4 regions of the Pseudoalteromonas sp. NSLLW218 genome follow, and region 1 is predicted to be linked to each of the others. Evidence: predicted binding sites of a transcription regulator. Region 1 holds the regulator's gene; each other region holds the start of a gene.
What was found. The regulator sigma-54, encoded in region 1, starts transcription at its own class of promoters, with help from an activator protein. The targets are predictions, from matches to a motif close to GTTGGCACGNNNNTNGNNT.
Positions count from the first base shown of each region.

Region 2: a site for sigma-54 is predicted at 3,080-3,098, ahead of I6E80_RS11185 (BON domain-containing protein). Genes of this name have one in related genera too.
Region 3: a site for sigma-54 is predicted at 1,200-1,218, ahead of I6E80_RS18470 (TorF family putative porin). Genes of this name have one in related genera too.
Region 4: a site for sigma-54 is predicted at 2,215-2,233, ahead of I6E80_RS05565 (EF-hand domain-containing protein). Genes of this name have one in related genera too.

Region 1 is NZ_JADYWO010000001.1:272,718-277,935, forward strand. It holds gene mgtE (magnesium transporter) at 1-1,021, opposite strand, end outside; gene I6E80_RS01170 (HPr family phosphocarrier protein) at 1,147-1,419, opposite strand; gene rapZ (RNase adapter RapZ) at 1,462-2,307, opposite strand; gene ptsN (PTS IIA-like nitrogen regulatory protein PtsN) at 2,326-2,778, opposite strand; gene hpf (ribosome hibernation promoting factor) at 2,783-3,070, opposite strand; gene I6E80_RS01190 (RNA polymerase factor sigma-54) at 3,097-4,596, opposite strand; gene lptB (LPS export ABC transporter ATP-binding protein) at 4,666-5,218, opposite strand, start outside.
Region 2 is NZ_JADYWO010000006.1:220,431-225,648, reverse strand. It holds gene I6E80_RS11205 (ABC transporter substrate-binding protein) at 1-554, shown strand, start outside; gene suhB (inositol-1-monophosphatase) at 608-1,411, opposite strand; gene I6E80_RS11195 (VOC family protein) at 1,688-2,104, shown strand; gene I6E80_RS11190 (LiaF domain-containing protein) at 2,143-2,805, opposite strand; gene I6E80_RS11185 (BON domain-containing protein) at 3,134-3,700, shown strand; gene I6E80_RS11180 (YqaE/Pmp3 family membrane protein) at 3,773-3,931, shown strand; gene I6E80_RS11175 (hypothetical protein) at 4,311-4,817, shown strand; tRNA gene I6E80_RS11170 (tRNA-Ile) at 5,065-5,141, shown strand.
Region 3 is NZ_JADYWO010000014.1:97,842-103,059, reverse strand. It holds gene I6E80_RS18475 (hypothetical protein) at 1-1,039, shown strand, start outside; gene I6E80_RS18470 (TorF family putative porin) at 1,317-2,003, shown strand; gene I6E80_RS18465 (YIP1 family protein) at 2,196-2,909, shown strand; gene I6E80_RS18460 (efflux RND transporter periplasmic adaptor subunit) at 2,965-4,131, shown strand; gene I6E80_RS18455 (ABC transporter ATP-binding protein) at 4,131-4,838, shown strand; gene I6E80_RS18450 (ABC transporter permease) at 4,831-5,218, shown strand, end outside.
Region 4 is NZ_JADYWO010000003.1:178,735-183,952, forward strand. It holds gene rluB (23S rRNA pseudouridine(2605) synthase RluB) at 41-913, opposite strand; gene scpB (SMC-Scp complex subunit ScpB) at 910-1,500, opposite strand; gene I6E80_RS05565 (EF-hand domain-containing protein) at 1,652-2,173, opposite strand; gene I6E80_RS05570 (hypothetical protein) at 2,401-2,832, opposite strand; gene xthA (exodeoxyribonuclease III) at 3,073-3,879, shown strand; gene I6E80_RS05580 (energy-coupling factor ABC transporter permease) at 3,885-4,532, shown strand; gene I6E80_RS05585 (putative RNA methyltransferase) at 4,529-5,218, shown strand, end outside.

The sequences.
Region 1 (5,218 bases):
CAAGCGTTAATGATTGGCTGCCTGCAACACCACCCATAGAAGGGACAATACCGTTAAGTACAGCTAAAATAGGTAAAACATCTAAAGTTCCTTCAAAAAAGCTAGCTACAAAAGCAGCTGCAAGTGCAGTTAGTAAGTTGACACCTAACCAAACTGAGCGTTTTTTAGAGCTTTTTAGTACTGGTGCAAAGGTATCTTCTTCATCATCAAGACCGGCTAAACTTAGTAAGCTATGCTCCGCATCTTCTCTTATTACGTCAACAATATCATCGATAGTGACACGACCAAGGAGCTGATCGTTATCATCAACTACGGGGGCCGATATCCAATTATGACGTTCAAATAATTGCGCGACTTCACTTTCATCCATAGAGATTGGGATAGACTCACAATCTTCATCCATTAAATCGCGAACAATTTTTTCTGGCGGGTTAGTTAATAATGTACTGAGTGATAAAGCGCCTATAAAGCAGTTATGCTTATCAACAACATACAAGTCATCGGTACCTTCTGGTAACTCACCGCGTAGCCTAATATACCTAAGTACAACATCAAGCGTAACGTCGGGGCGAATGGTCACCGTATCGGTGTTCATTAGCGCGCCAGCAGAGCGCTCTTGATACGAAAGTGCTTGTGTTGCACGTTCACGGTCTTGAATGTCCATCGCGCTAACAACGTCTTTATAAACGGTGTCTGGCAGACTACGTAATACTTCACCTAAGTCATCGTGGCCCATATCCTCTGTTGCGGCTGCAATGTGCTTAGGTTCCATCTGGGCAATAATGCCTAAACGAACATCTTCTGATAGTTCTTCAAGAACATCGCCTTGCACATCAGGATCAACCAACTGCCAGAGGAGTCGGCGAATTTTATGGGGGGATGATTCTAATAATAATGCGGTATCACAAGGAGCTGTTTTTGCGAGCATGCGCCTAACTTGAACAAATTGACCACTATTGAGTGACTTAGTCACCTGTTTTAGTTGCTGTAGTGGGTAATCTTGTTCAAAAGCTTCAGGCATTGGCGTCCTTTATAAATTTTTATATTACTTTATGGGGAGAGGTGAGTTAACTGGCGTCACTAACCGTATTTATATATCTGTTTTAGTTGAGGCGTTAGTAATGCGAGCATTATTTTTATAACTGTTTATTCTTGCTCATTAAAACGTTGTGCTATTAACTCTCCAACAGCATGTAAAGCTTGCTCAGAATCCGGGCCTTTGCATACAACTTTTACTTCTTTGCCTTGGCTACTTTCAAGTAACATTAGTGCAAGTACGCTATCGCCCGCGGCTTCTTTATCATCTTGAAATAATGTGATTGTCGCATCAAATTGTACTGCTAACTGCGCAAGCACAGTAGCTGCTCTAGCGTGTAAGCCTAATTTGTTTTTTATTAAAAAAGTGTCTTCACAGTGCATAACTTACTCTACCTAAGCTGAACAGGTGATTATTCAGCTCTATTATTTTTCTTGTTCACGATGGCGAATTTTTACATTGGGATGTGTCATTGCAAAACTTTCACCGATAGTTTGCGCTAAATATACAGAGCGATGTTGTCCGCCTGTACACCCAATAGCAATGGTTAAATAACTGCGGTTATTTCGCTCTAAGTGCGGTAACCACGTTTGTACAAATGTTTGAATTTGCCATGTGAATTTTTGTACTATGCTGTGATTGGCCAAATAATCTTTAACGGGTTGATCTAACCCATTTAAAGGTTTTAATTCAGGTTCCCAGTGTGGATTTGGTAAAAAACGCGCATCAAATACATAGTCTGCTTCTTTTGGTATACCGTGTTTAAAACCAAACGATTCAAACGTGACAATTAGTTGCTTATCTTTTTTACCTAAAATCTTTTCACGAATAGATTCAGCAAGCTGGTGAACGCTTAAATCAGTTGTGTCTATCATAAAGTCGGCGCGGGTGATTAATACATCAAGTAATTCTTTTTCTTTTTTGATGGCTAAATCAAGAGGCAGCGAGTCAATTGATAGTGGGTGTAACCTGCGTGTTTCTGAAAAGCGTTTTATCAACGTTTGATCGTCGCTATCTAAATAAAATAACGTAGGATTTGCAAAGCCTGGTAAGTATTCAAGAATATCGTTAAATTCATCTTGCTCTTTAGGGATGTTTCGCACATCAATGCTAACAGCAATTTTATCGTAGCTATCAGACACACTGCGAACTAATGAAGGAAGCAAGTTAACTGGAATATTATCTACGCAATAATAGCCTAAATCTTCTACAACGCGTAAAGCAACCGACTTTCCAGAACCAGAACGGCCGCTTATGATAATTAACTCCATTTAACACCCTTTATAAAACTATGATTGATCGACAATAACTTGGTAAAGCTCAGCATCTGATTTTGCACAGCGTAACTGTTTACAAAAATCTTTGTTGTTTAGTTTATCAGCAATGGTTGCGAGAGTCTTTAAGTGCTGTTGGTTATCGCCATCTGGTACGATGAGTGCGACAAAAATATCAACAGGACGATTATCTATTGCATCAAAATTTATTGGAGTTTCGCTAACGAGTACTAAAGCTAAAGGCTCTTCTGCACCGCTCATTCGACCATGAGGAATGGCAATGCCACGGCCAATACCTGTACTACCCAGTTTCTCTCTACTCATTAAAGCAGTAAGGATATCCTGTTGCGGTAAATACGGAAGTTTGTCGTGAGCAAGTTCGCTAATGAACTCTAAAATCCTTTTTTTGCTATTAAAAAGGACCGCAGCTTTGCTGCAGTCCTGGCATATAAGTGAGCTTAATTTCATCATATTAGTGTCGAGCAAGCTTCTCTTTGTGTTTAATCACTTGTCGATCGAGCTTGTCGATCAACGAGTCAATGGCGGCATACATATCTTGATGTTCCGTAGATGCAAATAGCTCAGCACCACTTACATGTATTGTGGCTTCTGCTTTTTGATTTAATTTTTCTACATCGAGAATGACATGAACATTATTAATATGATCAGAGTGTCTTTCTAGCTTCGCAAATTTGGTATTAATATAGTCTCTTAGTGAATCGGTTAATTCTACGTGACGACCAGTTAAGTTTAGTTGCATAAGCATTACCCTCTTTTTTTTGCGTCTTAGATCAAGCTTTTACGTTGATTTGACGGTGGAATAGCCAGAGATTCGCGGTATTTTGCGATTGTACGTCTTGCTACTTTAATTCCTTGCTCAGCCAATATATCCGCTATTTTACTATCACTCAATGGTTTTGCTGAGTTTTCTGCAGCGATTAATTTGCGGATAAGTGCACGAATTGCTGTAGATGAACATTCACCACCGTTTTCGGTGCTTACATGGCTTGAGAAAAAGTATTTAAGCTCAAATATACCACGGGGTGTATGCATATACTTTTGAGTTGTTACGCGCGAAATTGTTGATTCGTGCATTTCTACCATTTCAGCAACATCATTTAAAACCATCGGTTTCATTGCTTCAGGGCCGTGTTCAAAAAAGCCTTGTTGTTGCTTAACAATACAATTAGTTACTTTTAATAGCGTGTCGTTTCTACTTTCTAAGCTTTTAATAAACCATTTAGCTTCTTGTAAATGCGAGCGAATAAACTGGCTGTCACCACTGGATTTTACAGTGCGAGACATTGCAGCGTATTGGCTATTAACACGAATTTTAGGCATGCTATCTGGGTTTAACTCAACAACCCAGCGGCCTTTAATTTTTTTAACTGACACGTCTGGAATAACATACTCAGATTCTTCTCTTACAATAGTATCTGCTGGCTTAGGACTAAGAGTATGGATTAATGTCATTACTTCTTTAAGCTCTTCTTCTTTGAGCTTGGTTTTCTTCATTAATGTACGATAGTCACGAGCAGCTAATAAATCAATATGCTCGGTTAAAATCATTTTTGTTTCATTAATGTAAGGTGTTTCTTTATCAAACTGGTTAAGCTGAATACACAAACACTCTTGTAAACTACGTGCAGCAATACCAACAGGATCAAACAGTTGGATGCGCTTTAATACAGCTTCAATTTCATCAAGTTCGACTTCGTTATCATCTTCGTTTTCTTGATTAAAGCTTTCTAAAATCTCTTCGCAGCTTAGTGTTAAAATACCTGAATCATCAACTGCTTCTACGATGGCAATAGCAATAGCTTCGTCTGTAGGGCTAAATGGCGTTAATTGTAACTGCCACATTAAATACTCATGGAGCGTCTCTGTAGAGGCACCTTGATAAATTGATTCATCTTCAGGCATTGGACCCGATGATGCTGCAGGAGCGGCACTCATGTACTCATCCCAGCTAACATCCATAGCCATGTCGTCACTTAGCGTGTCTTTCGCAAGTGCTTCACCACTATCTTGTTCGTATTCGCTTGGAGCATCATCGGCAGATGCGCTAACAGTTATGTCATCGGTATCAGCTTTTTGCTCGTTTTTGCCAGCAGCATCTTCTGAGTAGTCTTGTTCTTCAACCTCTAATAGCGGGTTGCTGTCGAGAGCTTCTTGTATTTCTTGCTGGAGATCCAATGTACTGAGTTGCAACAAACGAATAGCTTGTTGCAGCTGTGGAGTCATTGTAAGTTGCTGGCCCATGCGCAGCTGTAGTGATTGCCTCATGTATCTCTAACAATCCTTTTATGTTGTTATAATTAATACTAGCAGATGCTTAAAGACATGGCGTAAATGTTACAGCCTAAATTGCTCGCCTAAGTAAACATCGCGTACTGTTTTATCATTTAATACGTGTTCTGGAGTACCTGATGCAATCAGCTCCCCATGAGAAACAATGTAGGCTTTTTCACAAACATCAAGGGTTTCTCTTACGTTATGGTCGGTAATTAATACTCCAATCCCACGATTTTTAAGATGTTCTATTATTTTCTTTATATCTAATACTGAAATTGGATCAACACCAGCGAACGGTTCATCCAGTAATATAAATTTAGGATCTGCTGCCAGCGCACGTGCTATTTCAACACGACGACGTTCGCCACCTGATAATGCCATACCTTGGCTATCACGAATGTGTTGTATGCTAAATTCATCTAACAATTTATCGAGAGTGTCTTCTCTAGCTTGTTTATTTAACTCTTTGCGCGTTTCTAAAATTGCCATTAAGTTTTGATAAACAGTTAGCTTTCTGAAAATTGAAGACTCTTGCGGTAAGTAGCCTATGCCTAATCTAGCACGACTATGCATAGGTAAAAGAGTAATATCGTTATCATCTATCGATATTTTA
Region 2 (5,218 bases), on a different contig from region 1:
TGAGTAGTCCAGAGCGAGAGACGCTCGCTTTGGCAATAAAAATTCCACTATTTAAAGGCTATATAGGTAAGCGAGCTTTATTAACTAATAAACAAAATGTAGCACGTTTTAAAAACGTAAAAACTCTTGAGCAGCTAGGAGAGTTTTCAGCAGTGCAAGGTCACAACTGGCCAGATACAAGAATCATGTCGTACAACGGGCTACATGTAAGGCCGCTTACTAACTACCAAGCCATGTTTACTCTAACAAGCCGTGGGCGAATAGATTACTTTCCTCGCTCGTTTATTGAGGTTAATTCCGAACTTATCGAAAACAAGCAAAGTAACCTTGTTGTGGTGCCAAACTTGTACATAAGCTACCCAACGGGTATTTATTATTTTGTGACTAAAAGTAAACCTGAATTGGCAAAGGCTATTGAAGAGGGGTTAATTGTGATGCAGAAAAACGGCGAGTTTGATGCATTATTTGATGAATACTTCGCAAAGGATTTAAATACTTTACCGTATACAAAAGGCAAAACGGTTGAGATTAAACTCGATAACCCTTATTTTTAGGCACAAAAAAAGGAGCCTGAGCTCCTTTTTAGCATGCTATTAATAGCATTAAATTAGCGAAGTAACGACTCAGTTAATACTGGACGAATTTCACGAATAATTGCTTGGGTCAGTTTTGGTGAACCACAGATGATATTGCCGCTGTGGCTATAGTTATTACCACCAGCGAAATCTACAACCATACCGCCGGCTTCTTTAACCATTAGTTCGCCCGCAGCAGAGTTCCAAGGTTTTAAACCAATTTCAAAAAAACCATCAACACGGCCAGCTGCAACGTATGCCATATCTAAAGCAGAACAACCTGCGCGGCGAATGTCTGCAGTGTGTACAAACAATGCTTTAAACGCTTCAGTGTATGCGTCCATGTGGTTTTTGTTTTTGAAAGGGAAGCCAGTAGCAAGTACAGTGCCTGCAAGGACCGTTGTTTTGCTAACACGTAGACGTTTGCTGTTTAACTGAGTGCCTTGTCCGCGAGACGCAGTGAAAAGCTCGCCACGAATTGGATCATAAATAACAGCTTGATCTAAACGACCTTTAACTTTAAGTGCGATAGAAACCGCGTAATGAGGGATACCCTTGATGAAGTTAGTTGTTCCATCGATAGGATCTACAATCCATTGGTAATCATCATCCTTGCCTTTATGCTCACCTAATTCCTCACCAACAATAGAGTGAGTAGGGTAAGACTGTAAAATAGTGTCACGAATTACGGCTTCGGCTTCTTTATCAATGTTGGTTACTAAGTCGTTAGCGCCTTTTTGTTGCACTTCAACTTTTGATAAATCTTCACTTGCGCGAAGTAAAATTTTGCCTGCGTTGCGCGCAGCGCGAACCGCAATGTTTAACATTGGATGCATGGTATTACCTTTGGGTTGTAAAAGAACGTTTATATATTTCAGCCGGCGTATTTTAGCGACTTTTGACATAAAGTAAACAATAAACCCCAAATACTTGTGCTTGTTTTTTATACAAGATTGAAATGTTTATATATTTTTAAAAAATAATAATGAGCAATTAATAAGTCATTATGTTCCTTTATGTGTTTATTAAATCGAATTAATTTTAAATAACGCTTTACCTAAAGTTAGCTTGAGGTTTTATCGTGCTCCTAACTTAATTGATAGGACAACATTATGTATTTAGAGCACGTAAACTTAGTCGCGCGTGATATAGATAGTATGCTTAAATTTTACCGAGCTGTATTTCCACATTGGTCGATTAGAAGTGAGGGCAGAGGCGATTGGCATGGAAAACCAAGACGCTGGGTACACTTTGGGGATGACACGCATTATATTGCGATAAGCGATCATGGTGAGGGTGAAAACAGAAACTTATCGGGCCATCAAGTTGGTTTTGCACACTTTGCTTATGTAACTAGTAACTTAAATGAAGTAGTAGCACGCTTAAATAAAACGGGTTTTGGGATAAGTAAGCAAGGTAGTGAGAACCCTTTTAGAAAGAATGTTTACTTTATTGATCCCGCAGGGTTTGAAGTAGAATTTGTAGAATATTTAAGTGATATACCAAGTGAGCGAAATAACGATTTATAATAGGTTAAGCACCGCAAAGTGCGGTGCTTAACGAGGCTTTATGAACGATTATTTCCAGCGCCAAGTTGTGTTTTTAGCTCATTAGCAAAGCTCATAAATTTTTCTTTGATTGTGCGCTTTATTTTTACTTCAACCGATCCCATAACTGCCTTTCCTTCAATGTGAATAGTAGGACCTTGGCGTTTGTTAAGCGACACAGATTTATTTTCAAGACTACTTAAAATACAAAACATTTTAGACACTACATTTACATGCTCTGGTACGTAAATCTCATCACTACCAAAAATACAGTTAACGTGAATAGTTACATTTTGATGCGCAAAAATGGCATCGGTAAAATCTAGCACCACCGATCCCATAAAGTTACTCAAATATATATTCTTTGGCACGACCCACTGACCGCTTCGCTCGTTAGAGCCTAAAATGCTGCGTAATGTAAAATCATCATCACTGTTTTGTTGTGCACTATAATGTGGTGTAAATTGCGATTGTTTTTCTGCTTTATATTGCTGATCAGTATTAAGTGTTAAATCTTCTACTAAGGCTAAAAGAGCTTCGTTATTAGGTGCATCCATCGCGTTATCTAAGCGTCTCTCAAATGCATCAACAGAAATCACCCCATGACTGTAATTATAAATTAATTGATCAATTACTTGTTCGCGTACTTGCTCTATTGGGCGGTCTTCGACTTTTACAGACATGGGGCATTCCTTATTATATTTGCTATTAATACTGCTTCTGATGTTTATATGCAAAGCACGCACCAAATATAATAATCTTAATTATCAATAGTTTAATTTTCAATGATGTTTTATGTTTTGTTATATTAACGATAGATTAACCAAAAATGCAATTATCTAGTTATTTTCACTATTTGAGAAAGTTTTACCGAGTAGCCTGTAAATAGTTACACAGCTATAGATAGTGCCTTATCCCAGAATTACATCAAGCTATTGAAATATATATAGAAATAAAGTTGGCCTAAAGCTCGCATTAGTTAAAGTGTCTTTAATCAAAAGGAGAAAGATTATGAAAACATTTAACAAATCTATTATCGCAGCTCTAGTTCTTGGTACTACGGCTATGGGTGCCCAAGCAAACAGCTGGGAAAACGAAAGTAAAGATGCTTGGATTGATGGTAAGGCAGAAACAGTTCTACTTATGAACACTAATCTAAACAACTTTGACATTAACACTGATGTAAAAAATGGCAAGGTAGTACTTACAGGTAAAGTTAATAGCGAGCTTGATAAAGAGCTAGCAGAAGAACTTGTACTTAGCCTAGATGGCGTATCTGATGTTGAAAACAGCCTTACCGTTGTTAAAAGCATGGACACAAAAGATAGAAACAAAGACATGACGGACGATGATGATAACGACCTAACGGACGCTAAAATCACCACTGTAATCACAACTCGCTTCCTGTTTGACTCAGAAGTTGGTGGTACAGACATCGATGTTGATACCGACAACGGTATAGTAACTCTGAATGGCTCAGTAGAGTCTGAAGCTGAAAAACAACTAGCAGTTAAAATTGCTAAAAATGCTGAAGATGTTCGTGACGTAGTTGATAAACTATCTATTACTGCTGAATAACACAGTATAGTTAAGGCCCACTAACACTGGGCTTTACGCCTTTTTAATGCTTAATTTAAATGGAGTTTAATCATGGATATTATTCGTATAATACTTTCAGTTTTATTGCCGCCATTAGGTGTATTTTTGCAAGTTGGCTTAGGTATGCATTTTTGGCTAAATATTTTATTAACACTGTTAGGTTACTTCCCAGGGTTAATACATGCAATCTACATTATTGCGAAAAAATAATGACAGATTATATATTGTGTAAGCCGACTACTGAGGTTTAGCTAAATAAAAGCTTCAGTACTGATCGGCTCACAATATTAGTTTTTAAAGTAAATATTTATTATCAAAATCTAATTTTTAATTTACTCAAACTAAGTGATTTATTTCTTGTAACTCACTCCCAACATTCCCTCAGCCACACCTATCGTTTACTTCAATTAAGCTTTCTAACTAACAGTAGCGTACTGATTCTGTATTGATGCCATTTAGGAAATCTTTAACATTAGTTTGTTTATATATCTACAATACGCGATTAATTACTCTATTATTAAGTGGCAATATTACCATCACTTCTAGTGTTATCATTAAACCAAGTTTTTACGCATATTGAGGTAGCTAATTGAATATTCGACTTATACTGTCAGGCGTTGTGTCATTCGTTTTTTATTTTAGTTGGGCCTACTGGGCAAACAGTTCGGCAGATATTGCTAAATCGGTCACGCTTCAAGCTGCATTAGTGCAAGGTTTGTATAGTGGATTTGTAACACTGTTTTTTACTTTTATTTTAGAAAAGGTCGTCAACAAGTATAAGTCTAGTTATGTAACGCTTGCGTTTGTAACTCCAATTATTTGTATGTTTCATTCTAAAACACCACAAAACGTAGCAATACGACAAAGCTTCAATAATGCAATTAACTCTAGCGCCTCACATCTAAATAACAAAAAAATAGCAGGCGTACTTTTCGCGCCTATTATTCCAATTACAGTTCAATCGAGCTTAGTGGTTATTGTGAATGTAATTAATGAGACACCTAATTTGGCACTTACAGTAGCCCCAAGCATATTTTTTACAGCCTTGTATGCCTACGCATATATGTTAGCTTTACTTAAAAAATTAGAGCGTTAAATACAAAAGACTACATGTTGAAGGAAGGTTTTTATAATTTAATGCAGAGAATATAGTGGGAAATATCTTACATTTTATGTTTATACCCGCCTAAAAGATTACTATTTAAGCAGTTAGCTTACTGATTATTAAAATAAAGGTTTTTGGTAGTGACAAGCACCTAAAAAGTTTTTATACTGCAGTCCGCTTTAGTCGCTCTGTGGCTAAACGCTTCAAAAATTAACTGTCTTGCAGTTATATAAAAGTTGGCCCCTTAGCTCAGTTGGTTAGAGCACACGACTCATAATCGTTAGGTCCCCAGTTCGAGTCTGGGAGGGGCCACCACTTTTCAAAGCTTTCCAAGTAAATACCTACTAACCTAAACTACCCTGTGCTACCTCTGTGCTACTTTTGAATTTACC
Region 3 (5,218 bases), on a different contig from region 1:
CCACCCTGATGATTTTTTACCTTGGTGTTACGAATTGCTAAGTGCAAGCAGAGATCGTATGAACTACGATTTACTAGAGCCACAGCAGTTACCAGTACTTAAGAAGCTACACGATCAGCTTATTTCAGCTATCAGCTTTTTACAGGTTAAAACTTTACGTATTGCTCCGTGGCCTGTTGTAAGTGTATTTGTAGAACAACACAAAGATGTTATTGCACTTGATGAACAGCTTCGTTTGGTAGACTACATCAAAAGCATTCGTGAACAGTCTCTTAAAGATATGATTCCTGAAGACTTACTTGCGTTTAGCGGTAAGCACATGGCATCACTTGATCCAAGCACATACAACTTTGACGTTGAATGGTTTGCATCTACAAAAAGTGCAAAGAGCTTCCATCAAATGCTTGGTGATTTACCAGGTGCTTTTGACGATGCACTAGTGAATATTCCACTTGAAGGTGATATTACTCAATACGAATATCAACAATTTGTTGCTGCTTATTCAAAAATATTCACCGACAACAACGAAAAACCAACACTTGCGCCTGCAACACGACTGCTTGCAATGCGTCGCCCTGATTTATTTACTCCGATTACAAATAATCGATTAGATGCATTATGTGGTGCCCTTGGTGTTTCTAAACTTAAAAATAGTGATTTTGAGCGTTACTGGCAAGATATCGTAAAAGGTATTCAAGCTATGTCATGGTACAAAATGGCTAAACCTAGTAATGAGTTAGAAGAACAATTGGTTGCTATTAAAGCATTAATTCCATGTTTCTTTCACTACGCTGATGCTAAAACACCAGATAACTCTAACTACATTAAACTGCTAACCAAGCCTAAACGTACTACAACTACTACAGGTAAAACTCAGCGTAGAGGTAAAGAGTCTGCAGAAATATTAGTAGACCGTGCACTTGCTGCTGACGATATTCCTGAGCATATTCGCAGTAAACGTGATTCAATTGTGAGTGAAGTACAAAAAGGTCGCAGCGTAAACGAAACAATTAGCCTTATGCGCACTATATTCGGTTAAAATCTTCTAATTTAGCCGTACTTTTATGGTGCGGCTAGGTTAATTTATGCACCAGCAATGTGCGCAACATCTTCCTTCATATTATACCCCCATCCTATTCATAAAATTCAAGCTCATGTTTTTAATAAATAAAAAATAATTTTTAATAAAAAATAATGAAGCTGGCACATACAGTGCAATTATCCCGTTAGTTAAACAATAAAAAGCCGTCAGCCTAAAGGTTCCGATTACATAATAAAAACCTTGGCGAGCAAAAATCATATAACGGGAAATGGACATGCTAAAACTAAAAAAAACAATCGCTATCAGTGCTATAGCATTAATGGGCGCAACATCTTTAACGTCAACAGCCGTACATGCTGAAGTAACAGCAAACGCAGCGGCAACATCAAACTACTTATGGCGTGGTCAAGAGCAAACTGGGGGCGATGCAGCTATTTCAGGCGGTATTGATTACGCTAATGAATCGGGCTTTTATGCAGGTACTTGGGCTTCAAATGCATCGTGGGCAGATGAAATGACTTATGAGCTTGACTTATATGCAGGCTTTGGTGGCAACATTAACGAAAGTGTTAGCTACGATGTTGGTTATATTTATTACGCTTACCCAGACGCAGCCTCTGAAGCAGACGCAGATTTCTCTGAAATTTACGGTAGCATTAGTGTTGAAGGCTTTACCTTTGGTGCTTCTGTACTAGCAACATCAGCTGCAAGTGGTGACGGTACAGACTTTGGTGATTCACTTTACCTGACAGCTGATTACGGTTTTGCTGTTGGCAGTAACGGCACTGAAATGGCACTTCACTTGGGCCATTACTCTGGTGACTTTATTGGTGATGACAATATCTTAGATTACGGTGTATCAATTTCGAAAGACGGTTTTACTTTTGGTTTGTCTGATACAGATATGGATGATTCAGATATTAAAGCTTACGTTGCTTATTCTGTAGACTTTAATTTATAAGAAAGAATGTGTTACTTGCTGCAACACGAAGGGCCTTTTGGCCCTTTTCTTGTTTTTGAACAAGCCCCTTCACACCTGTTAACAAACCGTTACAATTGAATGAAAACAATACATACATTTTCCTTTATTCTATTACCTAGTCACTGGGCATTTATAACTGCCTAGCCATAAAATAGGTATAAAGGAATAATAATGAAATCACCTAACGCGTTTAGCGCCCTACTCGATATTTATATAAGTCCTAGTAAAGCTTTCAATGGTGTTGAACACGCCAGAGGTTGGTCATGGCTTGCTTTTATAGTCATGTCTTTAGTTTCAATGGCGAGTATTTATATTTTTTATTCCACTGTTGATATGCAGTTTTTGATTAATGAGCAAGTAGCAGCATCAACTATTGATGCGACGATTGGCGAGCAAAAAATGATTCGCCAAAGTATAGAGCAAAATGCAGAAGGCCAAATATGGTTTGGTTTGTTTGGCGGCGTAATTGCGCTGGCTATCATGAATGCATTAATGGCACTTTATTATATGCTTGTGGCTAAACAGGATCCTGAATCAGAACATAGCTACGGAGCTTGGTATGGATTCTCTACCTGGACAATGATGCCAGTTGTTATTTCAAGCCTAGGAACAATTGCTCTTGTACTAAGTGCAAGTACAGATCAAATATCTCAACAAGCCGTATTTAGCTATGCATCTATTAACCAATTAATAATAGGACTTGAAATTGGCCATCCTTTTTATAGCTTATTAGAATCAATAAACTTGTTTAGCTTTTGGAGCATTGCGCTGGGAATGATCGGCTTAAAATGCTGGACTAATTTTTCAACTAACAAAGCACTCCTATTCTCTGCTCTTCCTTCAATTATTATTTTTGGTATTTGGGCAATCATTGCAGCAAGTTAACTCTTAAGTGGAGGTAGATACTAGCTCCACATTACTTAATTCACGGATAGATAAAATGAAAAAAGCAATAATCATCACACTCGCTGTAGGCGCATTTATAGCCCTAATTGTGTCAAAGCAAATTTCTGGCGATGAAAAACAAGCCGAAGTAAATATTGCTCAAGTAGAGCTTGGCGACATTGCTGACTCAATAATGGCTTCAGGTAATTTAGTTTTTAATACACAAGTGCAATTACGCTCTGAAGTGACAGGCCGAGTGGATAAAATATTTGTTCAAGAAGGCCAAGGAGTTAAACAAGGCGATATGTTAATGCGCCTTGATACAACTGCTTTTGAATCAGAAGTTACCCGCAGTAAAGCAATCCTTCGCGCCACAGAGATTGAAATTAAACATAGTAGAACACGCCTGACCAATCTAGAGCGACAACTTAAAAGACAAAAAGACTTATACGATGTAGGTTTAGGTAATCAAGAAAGCTATGAGAACATTGAAAGCGCACGCGATCTAGCTAAAATCGATATTGAGTCACGAATAGAGTCGTACAACCAAGCACAAGCGTCACTACAAATTGCGCAAGATCGCTTAAGTAAAAGTGTATTTAGAGCTCCAATGAGTGGCTTGCTTGCATCTGTAAATATTAAAGAAGGTGAAACCGTTATAGCTGGTACTACTAATATTATTGGCTCTGATTTAATGCTAGTAGCCGATCCTAGCGCTATCTTAGCCGAGCTACGTGTGGATGAAACCGACATTGCGAGTATTAAGCTTAACCAAAAAGCGAATATTTATGCGGCCGCATACCCTAATAAACCATTTAGCGGCACAGTAATCAATATTGGTACTTCAGCTAAAAACCAAGCCGGCTCTCAAGGTTTATCGTTTAAAGTAAAAGTATTACTCGATACTACTGAGCGCCAGCTATATGCAGGAATGAGTTGTAGAGCAGAGATCGCAACAAGCATTGCCGAAAACGGTTTAAAACTTCCAATAGAAGCAATCCAAAAAGAAGACGATAAAACATTTGTATGGCGACTAAATAGCGATAATACAGTTAGCAAAATTGCCATAACTGTTGGAATATCATCTGATATAGAGCAAGCAATTACTGAAGGCTTAAATGAGGGCGACAAAATAGTTATTGGCCCTGCGCGCCCAGTAAGTCTTTTGACTGAAGGTGATGTGGTAAAACTTAAATCAGATGCAGACAAGGAAGAAGCCTAATGTCTGCGGTAATCAAGCTAGAGCATATTAATAAACAATACAAAATGGGCTCAGAGGTATTTAAGGCACTTGATGATGTAAACGTACATATAATGCAAAACGAATACGTGGCGATTATAGGACCTTCTGGTTCAGGCAAGTCGACCTTAATGAACTTATTAGGCTGTTTAGATACACCCAGCAGTGGCGAATACTACTTAAAAGACAAACTAGTAAAAAGTATGACCGAGACAGAGCTTGCTCATCAGCGTAATGAAAGCGTTGGGTTTATATTTCAAAGCTTTAATTTAATACCACGTGCAACCGCACTAGAAAATGTAATGCAGCCTTTAGTGTATCGCTTTATCCCTAGCAAACAGCGCAAGCAACAAGCCCTAGAAGCACTAAAACGGGTAGGTCTCGGTGATAAAGTTAATCATTTATCTAGCCAGCTATCGGGCGGGCAACGTCAACGGGTTGCTATTGCCCGCGCTTTAGTCACAAAACCACATATATTATTAGGAGATGAACCCACAGGTAATCTTGATAGTAAAACGACCCGCGAAATTATGGATTTGTTTGATGAGCTGCATAACGAAGGTCACACTATTATTTTAGTAACACATGAGCAAGAAATTGCCGATCATTGCCAACGCGTAATTCGTTTAGTCGACGGTAAAGTGGTAAGTGATGTAACTAAAGATGAAGGAATCAAGCAGCATGTTTAAATCAGCTCTTGCGATAATGGAAGGCACTAAAGCCGCTTTTTCAGCTATTAAAGCTAATGCAATGCGCAGCGCACTGACCTGTTTGGGCATTATTATTGGTGTTGCCGCCGTAGTTACTGTAGTTGCAGTAATGCAGGGTTTTACAAAGCAAATAAATGATCAATTTGCTGATATGTCGCCAGATGTAACAACAATAAAGCCTTACACCAGTATTGAACTCGAAATGGTTGGTAAAAATGCCAAGCTTACCTACGACGATTTTTTAGCTTTAAAGTCGCGTATAAAAGAAGCTGAAACGCTAACTGCCCTAATGTTTACCTGGCGTTTTTCGGGAGGGGCTGAGTATGGAAATAAAAGCCATTCATCGCGTGTAATAGGTA
Region 4 (5,218 bases), on a different contig from region 1:
CAATTAGCGGCTTTTTTGTGTTCAATAAATAACTAATTAATTATTTACGTTTAGTCGGCTTAACACGCTGATTGTGTTTTTTAACTGCTTTACGAATTTGGTTGATTTTAGCGCGTTTATCTTTGCGTTTTTCAGGCATAACAGAAAGCTTAGTTTGTGTTTCGCGGCCTAATTTAACGGTTTTACGCAAGTAGTTGACTGTTTCTAAATCATACTCCATCCAACCACCTTGTGGCACGCGCTTATCAAGCTCTAGTTTACCGTAACGAATACGAATAAGACGAGATACTTCCGCATCTTGAGACTGCCATAAACGACGAACTTCACGGTTACGTCCTTCATTTAACGTTACGTTAAACCATCGGTTAACGCCTTCACCACCCATAGGGGTTACAGTCGTGAATTTGGCTGGACCATCTTCAAGCTCAACACCGCGTAGTAAGTTTTTAACCGTTTCATTGGTTACTTCACCAAATACACGCGCAGAGTATTCACGCTCTACTTCATAGCTTGGGTGCATTAAACGGTTTGCCAGTTCACCATCGTTTGTAAAGAGCATCAAACCTGATGTATTAACGTCTAGTCGACCAACCGCAATCCAGCGATCGCCATCAATACGCGGAAGTCGATCAAATACAGTACGACGTCCTTCAGGATCTTTACGTGTGCTTAACTCACCTTCTGGTTTGTTATACATAATCACACGACAGATTCGGTCTGCTTTTTCTTCAATTTTTACACTGTGTCCGTCAACACGAATCAAATCGGTTTCTTCAACACGGTCACCTAACTTTGCCACTTTACCGTTTACACTAACGCGGTTTGCGTCAATGTATTTTTCCATTTCACGGCGTGAGCCTACGCCTGCACGGGCTAAGACTTTTTGTAACTTTTCACCTTGTATAATACTCATTCGGATGGTTCTCTCACAGAAGGATCGCTCAATAACTGGTTAATTTTACTTTGCTGCTCTGTTGGCAACGCAGGTAAATTTTCAAGCCCAGTTAACGAAAAATAATCTAAAAATTGCTTAGTAGTTGCATATAAAGCCGGCTTACCCGGAACCTCTTTATGCCCTACCACTTTAACCCACTCTCTTTCGAGTAAGGTTTTAATAATATTCGAACCCGTAGTAACACCTCTTACTTGCTCAATTTCGCCGCGTGTAATGGGCTGCCTGTATGCAATAAGTGATAATGTTTCCAGTAAAGCACGCGAGTATTTTGGTGCACGTTCTTGCCACAAGTTATTTAACCAAGGGCTTAAACTACTGCATGCCTGAAACCGATACCCACTACCAACCTCAACTAAGCGAATACCACGAGTTTGAAAATGTTCTTGTATTGTATCTATTGCGTCATTTATTCGTGCCATAGAAATAGCTAAATCTATTAATACGATGTCTTTAAGGTGGCGTTTACTAACAGGCTTATCTGCAACAAAAATAGCTGCTTCAATGATCTCAACTAGTTGTTCATCACTAATTCGTCGACCCGCCATACACACTCTTAACAAATAAAAATACACAGCCATCTATTATGACAGAACAACACCAAACTAGGAAAATATATCTATCAAATAACTAAATTTAAAACACAAAAAAGCCAGTGACTAGCACTGGCTTTAATCTTACTTATTAAAATGGTAACTATTAGTTACTTTTAAAAGCTTCTAATGCATCATCTTCAGCTACTGCGTTACCGTATTTTTTAATGTAACCCATAAACTCGCTTTTACTGATGCGCTTATCTTGGTTTTTATCCATGTAACCAAAATGATTTGAAATATCATCATCGTTACCTTCAACTACCGAGATATAGCCATTGCTGTCGTTATCTAGACTTGCAAAGCTGCTTTCAATTTTATCGAATTTAGCAATTTCAGCTTTAAATGCCGACTCACTTACTTCAGAATCAGTGGCTACTTTGCCATTATTAAGCTTCATATAAGTGTTAAATTCTTTGCGGCTAATTTCGTTATCCATATTGGTATCAATATTTGAAAAATGGCCCCAAATGCTATCGTCATCAGCTTCAACTTTTGAGATGTAGCCATCGCTATCATTATCTAAACTTGCAAAGTCACTGTCTATTCTTTCAAGACCTTGATTAGATGAACAAGCCGCTAGGCTTAATGATGCTAAAATAGTGGCTGCTAATGTTAACTTTTTCATAAGACGTATCCTTCGTAATTAATTAAATGTCACTTTAACTAATACAAATCCAATGCCAATAATAGTTAACTTATAATAATCAATAACTTAATCTCGATCGGTATATTTATTAAACAGTTTCAATAAGTTAAGCTTGCAAGCTTTGCAAACAACCTTGTAATTTTTGCAAAAAAATACCCGGTAAAAACCAGGCATTTCAAATTTACTTATTATAGTTAAGCTAATAATTAGATTGCTGCGTTTTGGTAGCGTTTAACAAACTCAGTAACGTTTTGACCATTACATTTTAATGAGTTTAGGTTACCAATTTTTTGACGAACAGGTGCTAAACCTTGTTTTAAAGCCGTCATACATAGTTGAGTTTCTTGTTGAGCGTCTTTTGCAAATACTTCTACTTTCTCAACTGATGCGTTGCTTAATGTCGTTTTTTTAGCAATATCACGAATATCTTCGCCATTACATAAAATGCTTTTAGAAAAACGAGATAGGTAAACACCGTGCTGGGCAGCTTCTTTACGAGCAACGCTAAAGCCTTCGTTTGCACTTAGTACGCATAACTTAGACTCAATTTTGTTATCTTGGCTAAAGTAAGTATTGCTTTGTGCTGACGCAGTTGCAGATGCTAGTAAAGCAGTGGCTAAAAGTAGTTGTGTTTTCATGAGAGATCCTATTTGAACGAGCTAAACAAGTGAATTTCGCGCATTATATATTCAATAAAGTTAAGTTCAATTGAATTTTTTATTTATTTAAATAATTAATATTGTATTCACAATGTTTAAACTTTACCCATCATTTGATCAACATTTACGCAGCTATTATCTCAATTCAGTCATGTTATGTACGCGTATTTACTGATACAATTTAAGCTATTAAATAGAACCAATTTTAAGGTAAATTTTATGAAAGTGATTTCTTTCAATATCAATGGTCTGCGTGCTCGTCTTCACCAATTACAAGCAATTATCGACAAACATCAACCAGACGTTATTGGCTTGCAAGAGATTAAAGTTCACGACGAAGCATTCCCATTAGAAGATGTACAAAAAATGGGATATCACGTCTACTTTCATGGTCAAAAAGCGCATTATGGGGTAGCTATGTTATGCAAAAAAGAGCCTAAATCGGTCTTAAAAGGTTTTGCCACCGATACAGATGAATCGCAAAAACGCATGATAAGCGTCACTGTTGAACAAGAAAACGGTCGCGACCTTACTGTCATGAATGGTTATTTCCCACAAGGTGATAATATTAATCACGAAACTAAGTTCCCTTATAAACGTCAATTTTATAAAGATTTAATGACACACCTTGAAACCAACCACACACCCGATCAAGATGTAATTGTCATGGGTGATATCAACATATCACCCACCGATTTAGATATTGGTATTGGCGAAGTAAATGCGAAACGTTGGTTAAAAACAGGTAAATGTTCTTTCCAACCGGTAGAGCGTGAATGGCTTGCAACATTACTTAATTGGGGTTTTAAAGACACCTTTAGAGAGCAAAACCCCGAAACAGACGATCAATACTCGTGGTTTGACTATCGCTCTAAAGGGTTTGTAGATAATCGAGGACTTCGTATAGATGTAGTGCTTGCAACCAATGAGCTTGCAGGACGCTGCATAGATACTGGTATTGATTATGAACTTCGCGGTATTGAAAAACCGTCAGATCATGCCCCTATATGGTCAACATTTAAGTAATTGTGATGCTCAGCCTAACAATGCAGGGGCTACTTTGGGCCCTTGTAATTATTATTACTCTATTAAGCTTTGATAAAAAAACATATAAAACATTGCTTAATACGCCAGTCCGTCAAACTGGCGTACTTGCGTGTGCGTTAGTGTTTGCAGTGCTTTGGCGAATAAAGGCAGGAATTTTAACGGGCCTCGATTTGCACATACTAGGTGTTACTGCCGCTACATTAATTTTAGGCTGGCGATTGACTATTTTAAGTAGCCTACTTGCCACAGCACTGCTCGCTGCCTTTGGTCAAATTGAACTTGAGCTGTTACCAGTACAACTGCTTATTGGTGCGTTTATTCCTATTTTATTGAGCTATCTTGGCTTTATAATTAGTTACCAATATTTACCTCGTCATTTTTTTGTTTATATATTTGTTTGTGCGTTTATAACCGCGGGATTTATAGCCTGTATAAAAATAAGCCTAGGTGCTTTATTTTATTTAGCTATCGGGCAATACAATTGGCAAGAACTTGCAGATAACTACGTTTATTTAAGTGCCATAATCTGGTTTCCGGAAGCAATGCTCAACGGCATGGCTATAACAATTATGATCACCTATCGCCCGCATTGGGTAAAAACTTTTTACGATAAGGACTACCTAGGCTCATGAGTCTACAATATCAATGCCCGCTGTGTACCCTAGCACTTTTAAAAGCTGATTCAACACTTCGTTGTGCTAATAACCACAGCTTTGATTTTGCCAAAGAAGGTTATGTTAATTTACTGCCTGTGCAACAAAAAAATTCAAAACAACCGGGTGACTCACTTGAAATGGTACAAGCCAGACGCGCATTTTTAGAGCGTGGTTATTATGGCTTCTTGCAACGAAATCTTAGCGACATAGTTAGTAATATAAGTGCGAATACAGTAATTGACTTAGGATGCGGCGAAGGATTTTATACCCAAGCAATAGCAAGTAAAACAAATGCTATAGTATATGGTGTCGATATTTCAAAATCAGCGGTTAAATATGCAGCAAAGCGCTACCTTAATTGCCATTTTAGTGTGGCATCAATCAGCCAAGCGCCCTTTAAAAGTCAATTTGCCGATGTACTTGTTAGCGTATTTGCACCTTTGTTTGAGCAAGAGCTCGAACGCCTTGCAAATCAAAACGCAACATTAGTGGTTGCAAGCCCAGGCCCTTGTCATTTAAAAGAGCTAAAATCGTATATATATTCAGAAGTAAACGAACATACTGAAATATCCACTCCAAAAGGGTTTCAAAAATCGGAACAGATCCTTTTAACAGAGCATGTAGCACTTAGCTTTACTGATATTAAAAACTTAATAATGATG